3 regions of the Lysinibacillus sp. NPDC096212 genome follow, and region 3 is predicted to be linked to each of the others. Evidence: riboswitches for the same ligand, from Rfam matches in the RefSeq annotation. Region 3 holds a riboswitch; each other region holds the start of a gene.
What was found. A riboswitch is a leader RNA that binds a small molecule or an ion and turns the genes downstream of it on or off. The one in region 3 is predicted to bind S-adenosylmethionine.
Positions count from the first base shown of each region.

Region 1: another riboswitch for S-adenosylmethionine. It lies ahead of metA (homoserine O-acetyltransferase MetA); the one in region 3 lies ahead of ACIQ7T_RS25150 (bifunctional homocysteine S-methyltransferase/methylenetetrahydrofolate reductase).
Region 2: another riboswitch for S-adenosylmethionine. It lies ahead of ACIQ7T_RS12810 (MetQ/NlpA family ABC transporter substrate-binding protein); the one in region 3 lies ahead of ACIQ7T_RS25150 (bifunctional homocysteine S-methyltransferase/methylenetetrahydrofolate reductase).

Region 1 covers NZ_JBIWFQ010000047.1:14,358-20,714, reverse strand. The annotation lists gene ACIQ7T_RS26775 (TrmB family transcriptional regulator) at 1-698, shown strand, start outside; gene ACIQ7T_RS26770 (nucleotide excision repair endonuclease) at 772-1,143, opposite strand; gene ACIQ7T_RS26765 (YfzA family protein) at 1,701-2,000, shown strand; SAM riboswitch class I at 2,157-2,267, shown strand; gene metA (homoserine O-acetyltransferase MetA) at 2,418-3,353, shown strand; gene ACIQ7T_RS26755 (endospore germination permease) at 3,429-5,171, opposite strand; gene ACIQ7T_RS26750 (GerAB/ArcD/ProY family transporter) at 5,398-6,357, opposite strand, start outside.
Region 2 covers NZ_JBIWFQ010000011.1:89,968-96,324, forward strand. The annotation lists gene ACIQ7T_RS12800 (PhzF family phenazine biosynthesis protein) at 1-699, opposite strand, end outside; gene ACIQ7T_RS12805 (pyridoxal phosphate-dependent aminotransferase) at 807-1,976, shown strand; SAM riboswitch class I at 2,164-2,268, shown strand; gene ACIQ7T_RS12810 (MetQ/NlpA family ABC transporter substrate-binding protein) at 2,359-3,192, shown strand; gene ACIQ7T_RS12815 (methionine ABC transporter ATP-binding protein) at 3,298-4,323, shown strand; gene ACIQ7T_RS12820 (methionine ABC transporter permease) at 4,316-4,987, shown strand; gene ACIQ7T_RS12825 (alpha-hydroxy acid oxidase) at 5,001-6,161, shown strand.
Region 3 covers NZ_JBIWFQ010000038.1:5,786-12,142, forward strand. The annotation lists gene ACIQ7T_RS25140 (protoglobin domain-containing protein) at 1-698, shown strand, start outside; gene ACIQ7T_RS25145 (protoporphyrinogen oxidase) at 971-2,359, shown strand; SAM riboswitch class I at 2,485-2,583, shown strand; gene ACIQ7T_RS25150 (bifunctional homocysteine S-methyltransferase/methylenetetrahydrofolate reductase) at 2,676-4,523, shown strand; gene metH (methionine synthase) at 4,516-6,357, shown strand, end outside.

The sequences.
Region 1 (6,357 bases), on a different contig from region 3:
ATGTTAGTGCCTATCAAGTAAGTAAAAACTCCGGTATCCCTCGTGCAAGAATATACGACATACTTGATGTACTTGTTGAAAAAGGGTTAGTATTGAAAGAAGAAACGGCAGATCAAACGACATACTCTTCCATTCCTGTCGCTGTGTTTTTACAACAAATTCAACAACGTTGGCAGTCAAATTTCACATCGATTAGTGATCAATTAGAAAAATTAGAGGTAAAAGAGCAGGAAGCGGAGCATAAGGTTGTCACATTAAAAGGCAAAGAGGCAATCGTTAATTATTGTCAGTCTTTATTAAAAAAGGCGGAGAAAAAAGTCATATTATCAATGTGGGAAGATATGTATGAAGAATTGCGGGAAGATATACATGAGATAGCGAAACATATCCCTGTTCATGGAATTACCTTGTATGTGGAGGACCATTTAGCTTCTATTGACCAACACCGTATCACTCGCTATACGAGGAATGCGTCTACACCTCATTGGTTTATTTTATCGGTAGATGGCAAGCAAATGATTTATGGTCACTCTCCGTCAAATCAGGAAACGGCTTTTATTACCAATGATCCTGTTCATATATATTTATTAGAGGATTATATATGGCATGACGTGCTTATTAATCGCCTTTTAAAGCGCGATGATACGGAGCTTGAGGAATGGATTACTAAAGAACGTAAAGCATTTTTCTTAGAATGAAAGTATTGAAAAAGAATCTGCAAGCCGTCATGTACATTACAGAAGGCGAGCAGATTCTTTTTTTCGTTAAATATTAATAAAATACTTTATCAACATTGTATTTAGCGCGGAATGAATTGATCGCGTATGTTTCGTAAATTTCACGTTCCATTGGATCTTCCACTTCATACACTTCAATTTTGAAAATTTCATTACGGTGATTTTTCATCGGTGACACATTGTCCTCGAAATGCTTTTTAATACGTTGACGAATTTTACGTGCTTTACCGACAAATAATAGTTCGTTCTCTTCATTGTAGAATAAGAAAATACCACCGTTTTCACGTGTGATTTTATGGAAATCAATAAAACCATGGTACGGTGTGATTGGTACATCACCTGGCTTTAAATCTTGTTCGCGTTGGCGAATTACTAAATCTGGTTTTGGAAATTCAATTTTAATCAAAGTATTCACGTTCCTCTCTGTTACTAAAGGTATATGTTAACATAAGTACAGCATGTTTACCATCAAATAATGAATGTAAACATTCAAGATTAGTGTTAAACAAATTACATAATGACATGCATGGTTAATAACAAAATATTCTATGTACTATTGATATTCTTAATTGTTCATGTTACAATTCTTTTTAATTAAATAATCTCATCATGAGAAATTGAGGGATTGTTTTAGAAACCCAGTCGTACCAAGGGTTTGAAGTACATGATAAGATGTTGGGTAGATTAAAGTTTATTTGTTATTAATAATACACTTCTTATTGTCTATTAATTTAGATGAGGAGAGGTGTATTTTTTTATGCTGTTAAAGTTTGCTTATGATGATTTTATTGCAGACAGAAAATTCAACAATACGACTCAAGCAAGTATCAATAGTTACAAATACATGATTAAGCCGTTCATCGACAAATATAATTGATAGGATTATCTAAAAAAGAGAATATATGTTTAATTTTGAAATTTATTCCTGAATTTTACGTATAACAATTAGAGGGGGGATATAACTTGGCTAATAAACAAAAAAATCCAATTCCATTTTTGAAAAAAACTTGGGTGTCTTCTATTGGTGTATTTTTATTGTCACAGATAATCTTTATTACGTGTGAAGCAACAGGATGGATACCTAATTATAGAGATATTGGCGGAACGTTTATTGGAAGAATTACGGAATCTTCAATTTTCAAAGAGTGGTTTACTTTTTATGAAACACCAAATTTCAATTTACTTACTATCTTTTTTGGCATCTTTCTTGTGTTTGGAATAATAGAGGCGATAAAAAGTGTTTTTTCACCAAGGTCTACATAAGTAAAGACTATAGCAAAAGTATCACTAGGGTGTAAAGATAAATAACTAAACTATAATTTCCCTAAAAACATAATGACATGCATGATTAATAACAAAATATTCTATGTATTATTGATATTCTTAATTGTTCATGTTACAATTCTTTTTAATTAAATAATCTTATCATGAGAAGTTGAGGGATTTGGCCCGATGACGCTTCAGCAACCTCTAACGAAAGTTAGAAAGGTGCTAATTCCAGCAAAGGATTTGTCCTTTGAGAGATAAGAGTGAACGTGGAAAAATCCTTCTCATTCTATCTCAAATGGAATGAGGAGGATTTTTTAATTTCATCGAAAAAGAAGACTTAATGAGTTTTGAACAGGGCCTGTGCATGGAGACTAAGGCCCAATTGATTTTAACTAGAGAGGGGAATGCAAGATGCCAATTAATATTCCGAAAAACTTACCAGCTGGAGAACATTTACGTGAGGAAAAAATCTTCGTAATGGAAGAGGACAGAGCGAAAACTCAACAAATTCGTCCATTAAATATCTTAATTTTTAATTTAATGCCGGAAAAAGAAAAAACAGAGCTGCAGTTACTACGTTTATTAGGTAATACACCGTTACAGGTGAATATTACATTTTTAAATACTGCTACACATGAATCGAAAAATGTTAGTAAATCACATTTGCAATTATTTTACACGACTTTCAATCAAATTCGTCATCGTCGCTATGATGGCATGATTATTACGGGTGCACCAGTAGAGAAAATGGAATTTGAAGAAGTGAACTACTGGCAGGAAATTTCTGAAATTATGGATTGGTCCAAGACAAACGTAACATCGGTTTTACATATATGTTGGGGTGCACAGGCAGCGTTATACCATCATTACGGTATTGGTAAAATTGGGCTGCCTGCTAAATGCTCAGGTGTATATTCGCATGTTATTACGGATTTAACAGTGGATTTAGTACGTGGCTTTAGTGATTCATTTACTGCACCACATTCACGTTATACATCTGTATCAATTGATGAAGTACTTAGCCATCCCAATTTACGATTACTATCTTATTCTGAAGATGCTGGTGTTTTCATTGTGCAATCTAAGGATAATAAAAACATTATGATTACTGGCCATCTTGAATATGATGCGACAACCTTAGCGGATGAATATAGTCGTGATGTTGCGAAAGGATTAGATATTGAGGTACCCGTGAATTACTTCCCAAATGATGATCCAGGAAATGAACCGATTAATACGTGGCGTGCCCATACACATTTATTATTCTCGAATTGGTTGAACTACTATGTTTACCAAGAAACACCATACGAATGGGATTTTGTCGATCAGATTGAATATCATATTTAAAACCGCTCAATTACAATAAAGAAAAATGATGACTTTGATATTTCAGGGTCATCATTTTTTCACGCCATTATGCTGTTAATTTTCTGATGAATTTTTATTTCTATCACTGCTTGGAGTATTGCCGGTATCGCTATCATTCTGTGTAGTATTGTTGCTACTATCACTCTGCGAAGGATTTTCGCTGTTACTTGCACTTTGAGTAGAATTATCGTTATTATTACTACATTCATTTTGAGTAGTATTACCGGCATTGCTACTACTATCACTTTGAGTAGAATTATCGTTATTACTACTACTTTCATTTTGAGTAGTATTTCCGGCATTATTGCTACTTTCACTTTGTGTAGCATTTCCACCATTACTGCTACTTCCACTTTGAGAAGAATTCCCGCCATTGTTGCTACTATTACCCTGAGTAGAGTTTTCGTCATTACTATTACTTTCACTCTGTAAAGAGTTTCCGCCATTGTTGCTACTATCATTTTGAGTAGAATTACCGTTATTACTACTACTTTCACCTTGAGTAGCATTTCCGCCATTACTGCTACTATCACTCTGAGTAGAATTACCGTTATTACTACTACTTTCACCTTGAGTAGCATTTCCAGCATTGCTACTGCTATCACTCTGTGAAGAATTATCGTTATTAGTATTACCTGCACCTTGAGTAGCATTACCGTTATTACTACCATTTTCATTCTGTGTACTACAATTACTTTTTGTATTATTACCGTTGATTTTGCGAATCTTCGCGACAAGTAGTAAAACTAATGGTAATAAGATAGCGAAAATAAAGGAAAAAATAGGCCAGGTTTCTTTATTGTAAATTTCTGAATGAATGATACTAGGATGAACAATTTGTGAAAGTCCAAGGATAATCATTCCGAATGGAAAAATGAGCGGTCGATGATTGTTAATTTTACATATTTGTGCGATGCCGATGACCCCAGCGTAAAAAAACATAAAAGTTTTAATATAAATTGATATTATCCACATTGCTGCCATAATAACTTCAATACGCTGCAAAAAATTCCCGATTGAAATTCTTTGGGCTAATGAATAGCTAGGAAATGTCCTAGAAGCAGTATTTGTTGGACCTAGGACAAGGATAGCCAGTGTGATGATAGCAATTAAGACAATCCCTCCAAGAATTGTGCCAATGTAAAAACCTTTTTGGGCTGATTCATGGACGTTAACAGAAGAAGGAAAAATCATTAACAATATGACAAGTGGCAATGAAAAAATACTCATTAATCGAATAATACTAAAGAATAATGATTTTGCTGGTACTTCCATTATTGGCTGTAGATTTTCCATATGGACGGATGGTGAAATACAAACTACAAAAAAAATAAAAATTAAAATAAACATTGCGAATAGTATTTCTGCAGAACGGGCAAAAACTTCAATTCCTAGAAATGCTGCATAAATAATGATAATACTGAACAGAAAAGCAAAGGCCATCATAGGTGTTTCTGGCATAATTTCTGTTTTCATGAAAATGCCAATGAAATATAATAATTCACCAGCAGAAAGAAAGGATAGAATAATAAAGCCAATCGAAGTTATTTTTCCGAAAAAACGACCTAATATCTTTTCATTAGCCTCTACAAATGTAAGGGTAGGTGTCCGTTTTCCTACAGTAACGAAAAGCTTTATTAAGAGTAAACTTAGAACGACACTAATAATCGCTGCAATCCAGGCATCTTGTTTCGCTTCACTTGTTACACTAGCAGGGCTAATTAAAATAGCTGTCCCAATTGAAGAGAGAAGGGTAATGATCATAAATTGTCTTGAGCTAATTATTTCTTTTTCCATATGAACGCTACCCCTTTTCTCTTAACATAAAGTTCCTTATTATTTTATCAAGGAGACAATTAAATCTTTAATTGGTGAAATGGGCTTGGAATTTTGATCCTTAATGGACCTCAATATTTAATGCAGCGACGATCAATAAAAAAATCGAAAAAATAACAATTGTTTTTGTTTCTTTATTTTTAAAAATTTTGGAATCATTCGTTTGATTCCTTTTTTTGCTATGCTGTTAACTTTCTGGAGAATCTTTATTTTTATCACTGTTTGGAGTATTCCCGGTATCGCTATCATTCTGTGTAGTATTGCTTGAAGCGTTATCACTTTTGCTCGGTGAAGGATTTTCACTATTGCTGCTACTATCTCTTTGAGTAGAATTAACGTTATTACTGCTACTTTCATTTTGAGTACAATTAACGTTATTACTACTACTTTCACCTTGTGTAGCATTTTCGCCATTGCTAGTACTATTACTCTGTGAAGAAGTATCGTTATTATTGCTACCTGCACCTTGTGTATCATTTCCGCCATTGCTAGTACTATTATTCTGTGAAGAAGTATCGTTATTACTACTACTTTCACCTTGTGTAGCATTTTCGCCATTGCTAGTACTATTACTCTGTGAAGAAGTATCGTTATTATTACTACTTTCACCTTGTGTATCATTTCCGCCATTGCTAGTACTATTACTCTGTGAAGAAGTATCGTTATTATTGCTACTTGCACCTTGTGTAGCATTTCCGTTATTACTACCACTTTCATTCTGTGTACTACAATTACTTTTCGTATTATTTCCTTGATTACCGTTAATTTTGCGAATCTTCGCGACAATTAATAAAACTAATGGTAAAAAAACCATGAAAACGAAGGAAAATATAGGCCATGTGTCTCTATTGTAAATATCTGAATGAATGATATTAGGATGAACAATTTGTGAAAGTCCAAGGATAATCATTCCGAATGGAAAAATGAGCGGTCGATGATTGTTAATTTTACATATTTGTGCGATGCCGACGACCGCAGCGTAAAAGTACATAAAAGTTCTAATATAAATTGAAATAATCCACATGGTTGCCATAATAACTTCAATACGCTGCAAAAAATTCCCGATTGAAATTCTTTGAGCTAATGAATAGCTTGGAAATGTCCTAGCTGCTGTATTTGCCGGACCTAGGACAAGGATAGACAGTGT
Region 2 (6,357 bases), on a different contig from region 3:
TGAAAGCTGTTTGCTAACGATACTTTCTTTTGATAATTTTTCACACCAGTAAGGTCCTAGCGCACCATGAGTGGAACCATTTACATGATCCTCATCAATGCCTTGTGCTGGAGAAAAGAATCTTGAGACTATATCAATTCCCTCATCTTTAGAACGACTTGTAATACAAACACCACGTACCGGGAACTGTTTCATCGCATGAAAATCAGCTTTGAAATCTGCAATATACTCTTCGTGACTTAGCTCCACTATATAATCCAATTCTGTTTTCCCTACATATGTTGGTTTCACACCAAGCCATTCCTCAAGCTCCAAAGGACATTCAATCTCTTCTAACTGGTACTTCTTAATTGTTATTTCAACTAGTTCATTCAACCAATTTGCTTGCAAAGGACCGCTTACAGTCTGGAATGTAATCGAAGAATTGACGGGTACAATTCCTTGTTTCCAAAGTAAAAAAGCGCTAGCGATTGTTCCATGTCCACAAATTGGTATTTCCTTTGCTGGCGTAAACCATCTAAGAAAAAAATCATGATCCTTCTTTTGGACAAAAGCTGTTGTTGGTACGGGAATCTCCTGAGCAATTTTCTGCATGGTCGACTCAGGTATTGGTGAATCAAGTAAACAGACTGCTGCGGGATTTCCCTTGTAAAGCTCTGTAGTAAAAGCATTGACGATAAAATACGAGACTTTGTTCAATTTTCCTCACCTCATAAACTATTGGGCTCTAGACAATTACTAAAAAAAGTAATATTATGTGCATCATATCTTTAATAATTATTATATTCTGAAAAAGGTGGACATGCATGGAATTCTCAAAAAAACTACAGCTACTTCCAACTCAATTTTTTGCAGCACTTGTGCAAAAAGTAAACGCTGCTCTTGCTGAAGGGCGTGATGTTATTAATCTTGGTCAAGGTAATCCAGATCAACCCACTCCTCCACATATTATTAAAGCATTGCAGGAGGCGGCAGAAAATCCTCAAAATCATAAATACTCTCCATTTCGTGGCATAGCAGAATTACGCCAAGCAGCTGCAAGTTTCTACAAACGCGAATACAATGTTGACATTGATCCTGACACAGAAGTAGCTATTCTTGGTGGTACGAAAATTGGTCTTGTTGAGTTACCGTTAGCCGTTTTAAACCCCGGTGATACTATGCTATTACCCGATCCTGGATATCCAGATTACTTATCAGGTGTCGTATTAGGTGATGTTAATTTTGAAGTTATGCCTCTTTTTGCAGAAAATCATTTTCTGCCTGATTATAATGCTTTATCCGATGCAGTAAAAGAAAAGGCGAAGATGCTTTACTTGAATTACCCGAATAACCCAACTGGCGGTACTGCAACACTTGAATTTTTCGAGGAAACAGTACGCTTTGCAAAAGAGCACAATATTATCGTAGCACATGATTTTGCCTACGGGGCGATTGGATTTGACGGCAATAAACCTATCAGCTTCCTGCAAGCTGACGGTGCAAAAGATGTCGGTATCGAAATGTATACATTATCCAAAACGTATAATATGGCAGGCTGGCGCATTGGTTTTGCAGTTGGTAACCCTGATATTGTTGCAGCCATTAACCTTATTCAAGATCATCTATTTTGTAGTCAATTCCCTGCCGTGCAACAAGCCGCGGCAGTTGCACTTACTGCTTCCCAGAGTTGCGTGGATAAGCTAAGTGCGACTTATGAGCGTCGACGAAACGTACTGATCGAAGAAGCTCAGCGAATTGGTTGGCAAGTAACAGCACCGAGAGGCTCTTTCTTTGCATGGCTCCCTGTTCCATTAGGTTTTACGAGTGAACAATTTGCCGATTTATTGCTCGACAAAGCTGATATCGCAGTAGCTGCAGGCAATGGCTTCGGTCAATATGGTGAAGGCTATGTGCGGGTTGGCTTACTTGTTAGCGAAGACCGCTTACGTGAAGCGATCAGTAGAATTGAAAAATTAAACTTATTTAACTCATGAAGTAGACTCTACCCGAAAAACTGTTCCATTAGCTCAAACTTGCTATGGGAACAGTTTTGTCTCTTTCTTGCGGATTCTTTCGCAACTAAATATTATAACAAAATAAAAAATTTTAAAAATTCAATTGACTTACTATATCCTATAATTTATATTAGTTCTATCGGATTTACAAAAAAATATTATAAATCTCTTATCAAGAGTAGCTGAGGGACTGGCCCTATGAAGCTCGGCAACCTCCTTTTTTAAGGAAGGTGCTAAATCCTGCAAACGATCATCGTTTGAAAGATAAGAGAGGACACTTTTTTATGAGCCTCTCTTAATTTTTTTAAGAGAGTTTTTTTTATTTTCAAAAACCGATAAAAAAACTTTGGAGGTATGTTTCATGAAAAAGAAAAATAAAATTTTATTAGGTTTAGCAAGTCTCACATTAGTAGCAGCATTAGTAGGCTGTGGTACTAAAGAAAATAGTAAGGATAGTCAAAGTAAGGCTATTAATGAAAATAAGATTGTAGTAGGTGTAACTTCTGGTCCACACGAACAAATTGCTGAGGTTGTAGCAAAAGTTGCCAAAGAAAATGGCTTAGAGGTAGAAGTAAAATCTTTCTCTGATTATGTTTTACCAAATACATCGTTAGCAGAGGGCGATCTTGATGTAAACAGTTATCAACACAAGCCATTCCTCGAGACATTTAACAAAGATCACAATACAGATTTAGTGCCAGTTGGAAAAACAATTTTAAATCCTCTAGGCATATACTCTGAGAAATATAAATCATTTGATGACGTTCCTGATGGTGCAACGTTCGGATTACCAAATGATCCAACAAACGGGGCTCGTGCTCTATTTGTCCTTCAAGAGGCGGGCTATATTAAATTAAAAGACGGTGCAGACTTAACAGCATCTATTCGCGATGTGGAAGAAAACAAAAAGAATTTGAAATTCATTGAATTAGAGGCTGCACAAATTCCAAAACAGCTTAGTGAAGTAGATGTAGCAGCTATTAATACAAACTTCGCTCTTGATGCTGGCATTAATCCTAAAAAAGACTCCATTCTTTTAGAATCTACGGACTCTCCATATGTGAATTACATTGTAGTACGTGCCGAAAACAAAGATGACCCAACGATCAAAAAATTTGTTGAAGCTTATCAATCTGATGAGGTACGCAATTTTATTGAAAAAGAATTCCAAGGCTCTGTAATTCCAAGCTGGTAAGTGACGATTAAGGACCATTCATAAAATCAAGAATCTGCGGGACTCCTACAGGAAAGCTAGCAGATTCTTGATTTATAGAAGGACTAAGAAAGGAGATATCACCGTATGATTCAACTAGAAAATATAACAAAAGAATTTAAAACTAAAAATGGTATCGTCAAAGCAGTAGATGGTATTAACTTGCATGTCAAAAAAGGTGAAATTCATGGGGTTATTGGCTACAGTGGTGCAGGAAAAAGTACTCTTATTCGCTGTGTCAATTTATTAGAACGTCCAACAACAGGAAAGGTATTAATCGATCATGTAGATATTACTTCCCTTTCTCTAAACGACCTTCGCAAAACTCGTCAAAAAATCGGGATGATATTCCAGCATTTTAACCTTTTAAAAACAGCGACTGTTTACAACAATATCTCGGTACCATTAAAGCTTCTAGGCTATAACGACTCCGAAGTGAAAAAACGCGTTGCAAAATATGCAGAAATTGTTGGCCTAACAGAGAAATTAGATAGCTATCCTAGCCAGCTTTCAGGTGGTCAAAAGCAACGTGTCGCTATTGCACGTGCCCTTGCCCAAGAGCCTGAGATTTTGCTCAGTGATGAAGCGACAAGTGCACTCGACCCCGAAACAACTGACGCCATTCTTGAGCTTCTCTTGAAAATTAATCGCGAGCTAGGCATCACTATTTTACTCATTACACATGAAATGAATGTTATTCAAAAAATTTGCGACGATGTATCTGTTCTTGAATCAGGGGCGGTTGTGGAATACGGCTCTGCTATAGACCTATTTTCAAAGCCTCAGCATCCAACGACACGAAAGTTTTTAAATACCATTTCTCAACGTAATTTATCCCCTTCCCTTATCGAGCAATTAAATGTTTCAGGAAGTGTTATTCGTTTAACATTCCTTGGTGAAAGTACAGGGAAACCATTACTAGCAGAAGTGAGTAAAGTTTATGATGTTCAACCGAATATTTTAACCGCCAATATCATTGAATTAAAAAACGGCATTGTCGGTAATATTGTCGTGCATCTACACGGTGAAGCACATATCGTAGAAAAAGCACTTAAGTATTTTACAGAAAACGGAGTAAGCGTTGAGGAATTAGGAGGCGAATTAAATGAATAGCATTCAAAGCTTCTTTGCAGATTGGTCAGATGTTATTGGGAAATCCATTATCGAAACCTTCCAAATGGTCGGGATTTCATTATTTTTCTCTATTTTAATAGGGATCCCATTAGGGCTTTTAATTGTTTTAACTCGCCCAGGACAATCGTTTGAAAATAAATTTCTCTATCAATTTTTCAATTTATTTATTAATATTATCCGCTCTGTACCGTTCATTATTTTACTATTCTTCATTTTACCGTTTACGAAGCTAATCGTCGGCACAACTATTGGTGTAAAAGGTGTTATTGTACCGCTTGTTGTTTATACAACGCCTTATATTGCGCGACTTATGGAAACGGCACTTTTAGAAGTTGATCCAGGTGTGGTGGAAGCTTATACAGCAATGGGTATTAAACGTCGTCATATTATTTGGAATGTCTTATTACGAGAGGCGCGCCCATCCATTATTTTAGGTTTAACGATTGCCACAATCGGTCTTATAGGAGCAACAGCAATGGCAGGAATGGTTGGTGCTGGTGGTCTAGGTGATCTCGCATACCGTTACGGTCATTTACGCTATGAGGTCGATGTAATGTATGCGACAGTGTTTATCTTAATCATTCTTGTTCAGATTATTCAATCAATAGGTAACCGCTTTGCTGCGAAGTTAAAAAAAGATTAGTAGGAGGATTATGATGACAAAGACAACACATAGCGATCTACTATTAAAAAATATTAATGCACAAGCCCCCTTTCCTATTTGCTTTGCAGATTTAGAAAAGGCAGTTGCAGAAAAAATGGAAGCTGGTCCGTTTGGTTACATCCGTTCAGGCGCTGGCGGTGAGCAAACATTAAGGAATAACCGTACAGCCTTTGAAAAATACTCTATTATTCCACGCTTTTTACAGGATGTTTCAAGTATTGATACATCAATTGAACTGTTCGGAAAAGTACACCCAACTCCGTTCTTATTTGCTCCTGTTGGCATGAACAGAATGGCGCATGACGAAGGAGAGCTAGCCGTAGCACGTGCAGCTGATCAATTAAAAATCCCTTATATTCAAAGCACAGTTTCAAGCTACGCACTCGAGGATGTGGCACAAACAGCTCCCACTGCTATTAAATGGTTTCAATTATATTGGTCAACAAATGAGGAAATTGCCTATAGTATGGCCGCTCGAGCCGAGGCTGCCGGTTTTGAGGCTATCGTTTTAACTGTAGATACAGTCATGCTTGGCTGGCGTGAAGAAGATGTTCGCAATCAATTTTCACCATTAAAGCTTGGGTATGCACGAGGAAACTATATGAATGACCCTATTTTTACTGCTTCCTTACCAGATGATTCATTTGAGTCATATGTACAAGGCGTGTTGCAAAATATATTCCATCCAACATTAAATTGGGACAATGTACGTGAATTAAAGCGCCGTTCGAATCTCCCTATTTTGTTAAAGGGAATCTTACATCCTGAAGACGCAAAACTAGCTATAGAAAACGGCATTGACGGAATTATCGTATCCAACCATGGTGGCCGCCAATTGGATGGCGTAATTGGTTCACTTGATGCACTTCCTGGCATTGTGAAAGCTGTAAATGGGCAAATTCCTGTTATTTTAGATAGCGGTGTATATCGTGGTATGGATGCTCTTAAAGCACTCGCTTTAGGAGCAGATGCAGTTGCCATCGGTCGCCCCTTCGTCTACGGACTTGCATTAGCAGGACAGCAAGGAGTCGAAAAAGTAATGACGAATTTATATGATGAATTAAAAGTTTCAATCGCATTAGCGGGGGCAACATCTATAAAAGGACTTCGCGATATCACATTGGTGAAAAAAGATGGAGTCAATAGTAAATGAATTAATACTGATGAACGCTAAAAGCAGCGTAAGAGTCGTTCACTCAAAATAAAGCGGTCCTGCATTTCGAGGTGGCGATCCGTCGCTTCGAGTGTTTTATCCGGCATTTCGGGGCGGCTTTCCGTCGCTTTGACGTTTCTATCCGTCTCTTCCGGGGGTTCTTTCCGTCACTTTGTCGTTTCTATCCGTCTCTTCG
Region 3 (6,357 bases):
TAGAGTCTTCGGAAGGTCTTGCCACAATATCTCAGGAAACGAACAATTCATTTCATCGCTTAAGTGGACAATCAGAGGAAATTAAGCAACTAGCGAAAAAATCACTTCAAGTGTCGACTATGGCTGAGAGTCAGGCATTAGAAGGTCGTGAACGATTAAAGAGTCAATCGCAAAATATGAATACTATTATTTGCTCGCTTGATGATATAGCAGAAAATATTGCACAGTTGACAGATATGTCAAAGGAAATGGAATCGATTATGAATGTTGTAACAAATATTGCTAATCAAACAAACTTGTTGGCTTTAAATGCGGCAATAGAAGCGGCTCGTGCTGGAGAAGCGGGTAAAGGCTTTAGTGTTGTTGCAGATGAAGTGAGAAAACTATCGAATCAAACAAAGGAATCTGTCACATCGGTAGCAACGTTACTACATAGAACGAATGAGCGGACAGATAAACTTGTTCAGTCGCTTAGTAATATTCAAGAAGAGGTAGCGTCTGGTGAGGGAAATATGGTTCAAACGGAAGGGCAATTTACTAACATATTAGAAGCTATGACCGAGGCGAAAGACCAAAATGGTCGGATGGAAAAAGAAGTACAAGCAATAGTAGACGTACTAAGTGAATTAGGTATTGCCTTTAACGAAGTGAAAAACTCAGCTGGAAAACTAGCTAGCTTTGCACAAAATTTAAATTAATGAAGAGAAAAGCAAAAGGCAAAGAAAATTGTTGTTTCCTATTAAGGCGCTACACACTTTAAGGCACAAATAACACTATATTAATTGTTTATATATAATTTCCGTTATGGAGATAAAAGCCTCTAGCGAATATATGCTATTTGAATATAAAAAAATGGAGCTGTCCAATGTGCTGGATAGCTCCATTTTTGCTAAATTTGTAAAGGGTTTAACGTAATTTTTGATAAAAAAAGTTTATACTAAATAAAGAACTAAAAATAGGGGCGGTTAATATGAAAACAGTTGTTGTATTAGGTGGCGGAATTACGGGATTGTGTACGATGCATTATTTACAACGCCAAGTTCAGGAGAAAAACTTAGATGTAAAACTTGTACTTGTTGAAAAAAATACATACCTTGGTGGCAAGCTTCACTCTGCATATGAACAAGGCTTCATCATGGAAACTGGAGCAGATTCTATTGTAGCGCGTCATAAAGGTGTCATGGAGTTAGTAGAGGAACTAAACTTTGAACAAAATCTTGTGTACAACGAAACAGGTATTTCGTATATTTACACAAATAATGAGCTACATGCTATCCCAGCAGACTCAACGTTCGGTATTCCTATGAGCCTACAATCTCTCGAGGAAAGCACGCTTGTATCTGAGGAAGGTAAAAAAGAAGCGTTAAAGGATTTAACAATGCCGAATGAAAGGTTTACAAAAGAAAGCTCGATTGGGGAATTTTTAACGTATTATTTAGGTGAGGAGCTTGTTCAAAACCAAATAGCGCCGGTACTTGCAGGTGTATATTCTGGAGATTTAAATCAACTTTCAATTGCTTCGACTTTACCGTATTTAATCGATTACAAAAACGATTACGGTAGTATTATTAAAGGTTTTGATGCAAACAGGAAACAATTTGTGAAAGCCTCCAACAAAAAATTTATTTCATTTAAAAATGGTTTATCGTCACTAATTGATCGACTTGAAGAAACATTAACGGATGTAGAAATTATAAAAGGGATTGCCACTACTAGTGTTAAAAAGCAGGAGAATCTATACTCTGTTACGTTAGCAAACGGTAAAATGATTGAAGCAAATCATGTTGTATTGGCACTGCCAAATGAAGCGGTACAAAGCTTATTACAGGATGAATCGTTGAACGGCTATTTTAAACAATTTAATACTGCATCCGCCATTACGATTTATTTAGGATTTGATGTTCCCGATAATAGATTGCCAGCAGATGGAACAGGCTATATTGTGTCACATAATTCGGATGTTATTTGTAATGCAGCAACGTGGACAAGCCGCAAGTGGAAACATACCTCTGCAGAAGGGAAATTACTTGTACGACTTTTTTATAAGAGCATTAACCCTGAGTATGAGAGATTGCGTATGATGACAGATGAAGAGTTAGCAGCAGTTGCTCTTGAGGATGTAAGAAAAAGCTTGGGGATTGAGGAAAAACCAACTGTTGTTGACGTGACAAAATGGATCGACCAGATGCCGAAGTACGACTTGGCACATCGTGAAGCGTTGCAAGGTCTCTTACAAGAGCTCGAGAAAAACTATCCAAATTTATCAATAGCGGGATGCTCATATTTTGGAGTAGGCATAGGTGCATGTATTCAAAACGGTAAAAAAATTGGTGAAGAACTTGTAGAAAAACTATCGTAATTGTTTGATATAAATCAAAATATTATAAATTTCGTAAAAATTATCCTTTGTTCAGTGAAATAGTCTTGACTCAATCGTTCGTAAACGATATGATTCTTTTAATTATTTAAAAAATTCATACTAAATTCTTATCAAGAGAAGCAGAGGGACTGGCCCTATGAAGCTTCAGCAACCAACTTAATGTCAGGTGCTAAATCCAGAAGACCGTGTGTCGAAGATGAGAAGGAAAACAATTACGAAATGACGTAAAAGCCTTCTTTTTTTATGAAAGAAGGCTTTTTTTTATTTTAAAGATTAGGGAAGAGAGGTTAGTTTTATGGAATTGCTTGAAAGGTTAAAAACGCAAGTTCTAACAGCAGATGGTGCAATTGGTACAGTTTTATACGGCTACGGCTTGGAGTACTGTCATGAGGAAATGAATGTACAGAGACCTGAATTAATTGAAAAGATTCATAGAGAATATATTGCAGCTGGTGCTGATATTATTCAGACGAATACTTACGGAGCTAATGCCATAAAATTAGCCCGCTATGGGTTAGAATCTCGTGTACAGCAGTTTAATGAAGCTGCTATAACGATTGCAAAACGAGCAGCGGCAGATGGTGGACAATTTGTTTTAGGTACAATTGGAGGAATCCGTGGTATTCGTAAAAGTGACGCAACGTTAGAAGAAATTTTAGCAACCGTTGATGAGCAGGCAACAGTTTTACTGGCAGGAAATCCAGATGGTCTTTTACTTGAAACTTATTATGACTTTGAAGAGCTAACGGCGACTTTAACAATGCTGCGAGCTAAAACGAAATTACCGATTATCGCTCAAGTTTCTATGCACGAACCCGGAATTTTGCAAAATGGAATGAGCTTAAATAACGCCTTATATAAACTTGAAGCGTTAGGTGCAGATATCGTAGGAGTTAACTGTCGCTTAGGCCCTCACCATACTATACAAGCATTTGAAGGAGTAGAGCTTCCTGAGAAGGCATTTATGTCAGCGTATCCGAACGCCTCTCTTCTTGATTTGGAGGATGGGCGTGTCGTTTATGAGTCGGAGGCAGATTATTTTGGTCGAGCAGCTGTAGCGCTTCGTGATCAGGGGGTACGTTTAATTGGTGGCTGTTGTGGAACGACACCAAAGCATATTGCTGCAGTGAAAAAGTACTTAGAGGAGCTATCCCCGGTCGAGGAAAAGTATGCAAAACCAGAAAAAGTAGAGGTTGTCCGTGAGGCAGAGCCAGCAAATTATGAGCCATTACATGAAAAAGTAAAACGTGAACGCTCGGTTATTGTGGAGTTAGATACGCCAAGACATTTAGAAATTGAAGGCTTTATTGAAGGTGCAAAAAAAATATATGAGGCGGGCGCAGATGTAGTCATGATGGCCGATAACTCTCTTGCTTCTCCAAGGATTAGTAATGTCGCAATGGGTGCCTTACTGAAAGAAACACACGGGGTACGCCCGTTAACCCATATAACATGCCGAGATCGTAATTTAATTGGTCTTCAATCACATTTAATGGGATTAAATGCACTAGGGATTCATGATATTTTAGCAGTTACTGGAGATCCGACAAAGGTAGGCGATTTCCCAGGAGCAACTAGCGTTTATGACGTATCTTCAATGGAGCTGATCCAATTAATAAAACAATTAAATGAAGGTGTATCGTTCTCAGGGAAACCGCTTCGTAAAAAGGCAAATTTCTCTGTAGCGGCTGCATTTAATCCTAATGTACGTGTACTAGATCGCGCTGTCTCTCGATTAGAAAAGAAAATTGAACATGGGGCAGATTATTTTATTTCACAGCCTGTTTATACAAAGGAAAAAATCGTGGGAATTTACGAGGCGACAAAGCATTTAGAAACACCAATTTATATAGGCATTATGCCAGTAACGAGCTATAAAAGTGCGGAGTTCTTACATCATGAAGTGCCAGGCATCAAACTATCTGATGATGCATTAGCACGTATGAGGGCTTGTGGCGATGATAAGGAACGCGCAACACTAGAAGGAATTGCAATTGCTAAAGAATTAGTAGAAGTAGCAGCGGAATATTTCAATGGTATTTACCTCATCACACCATTTTTACGCTATGATATGACGCTAGAATTAATGAAATTTATTGAGCAATTGGATGAACAGAAAAAAGGGGTAAGTATAAATGGCTAAGCACATGATTGAAGAGCAACTAGAGAAACGAATATTAATTCTTGATGGCGCAATGGGAACAATGCTACAAAATGAAAATTTATCAGCAGAGGATTTTGGCGGCGAGGAATATGATGGCTGTAATGAAAATCTCGTGCTAACTAGACCAGATGTGCTTGAAAAAATTCATGGAAAATATTTAGAGGCTGGAGCAGATATTATTTGTACAAATACATTTGGAAGTACTCCACTTGTATTAAATGAATATGATCTTGGTGCGAAAGCGGAAGAGATTAATAAACGCGCTGTAGAAATTGCACGCAAAGTAGTGGATGAGTTTTCAACATCCGACTGGCCACGTTTTGTAGCGGGGGCTATGGGACCAACTACAAAAACCTTATCGGTTACAGGTGGTATTACATTTGATGAGTTAGAGGAAAACTTCTATGTTCAGGCAAAGGCATTAATCGAAGCCGGGGCGGACGTTCTGTTGCTAGAAACTAGTCAGGATATGCTAAATGTTAAGGCAGGAACATTGGGGGTATCTCGTGCCTTTGAAGCAACGGGAAAAGAGCTACCTGTGATGATATCGGGAACAATTGAACCGATGGGAACGACACTGGCTGGTCAAACAATTGATGCTTTTTACATTTCCATCGAGCATATTAAACCATTATCAGTTGGTTTAAACTGTGCGACTGGACCAGAGTTTATGACTGATCATATTCGTTCATTAGCAGAGCTTTCAACAGGCTATATTAGCTGTTACCCGAATGCGGGCTTACCAGATGAGGAAGGCTGCTATCATGAGTCACCTGATTCATTGTCACAAAAGCTAAAAGGCTTTGCAGAAAAGGGCTGGCTAAATATTGTCGGAGGTTGCTGCGGTACAACGCCAGCACATATTGCGGCTATCCGAGAGGTGCTAAAGGACGAAAAGCCTCGCCAATTACCAGATGCAACCCATGGTCATGTAGTATCAGGGATAGAGCCATTGGTGTATGACGACTCTATGCGTCCATTATTTATTGGAGAACGGACAAATGTCATCGGCTCTCGTAAGTTTAAAAATTTAATTATTGATGGGAAGTTTGAGGAAGCGGCAGAAATCGCGCGTGCTCAGGTGAAAAATGGAGCACATGTTATCGATATTTGTTTAGCAAATCCTGACCGCGATGAACTAGCGGATATTCGTGGCTTTATGCAGGAGGTTGTAAAAAAAGTAAAAGTACCTCTTGTGATTGACTCGACAGATGAAAAAGTAATTGAGGAAGCACTTAAGTTTTCTCAAGGGAAAGCTATCATTAATTCTATTAACTTAGAGGATGGTGAGGAGCGTTTTGACGCAGTTTTACCGCTAGTGAAAAAATATGGGGCCTCTTTAGTAGTGGGGACAATTGATGAGCAAGGCATGGCGGTTGATCGACATCGCAAGCTAGAGATTGCTGAACGTTCCTATAAATTGTTAACAGAAAAATGGGGTATTGCTCCTGAAGATATTATTTTTGACCCATTAATGTTCCCAGTAGGTACAGGAGATGAGCAGTATATTGGCTCGGCGCTTGAAACAGTAGAAGGAATTCGCCTTATTAAGGAGAAAATGCCACGTACATTAACGGTGCTTGGTGTAAGTAATATTTCATTCGGATTACCACCAGTAGGTCGTGAAGTATTGAATGCCGTGTATTTATATCACTGTACACAGGCTGGTTTAGATTATGCAATTGTGAATACGGAGAAGCTAGAACGTTATGCATCTATTCCTGAGGCAGAGATTAAGCTAGCAAATGATTTACTCTTTCATACAAATGATGAGACATTAGCCGTCTTCACGGATTTCTATCGCGATAAAAAG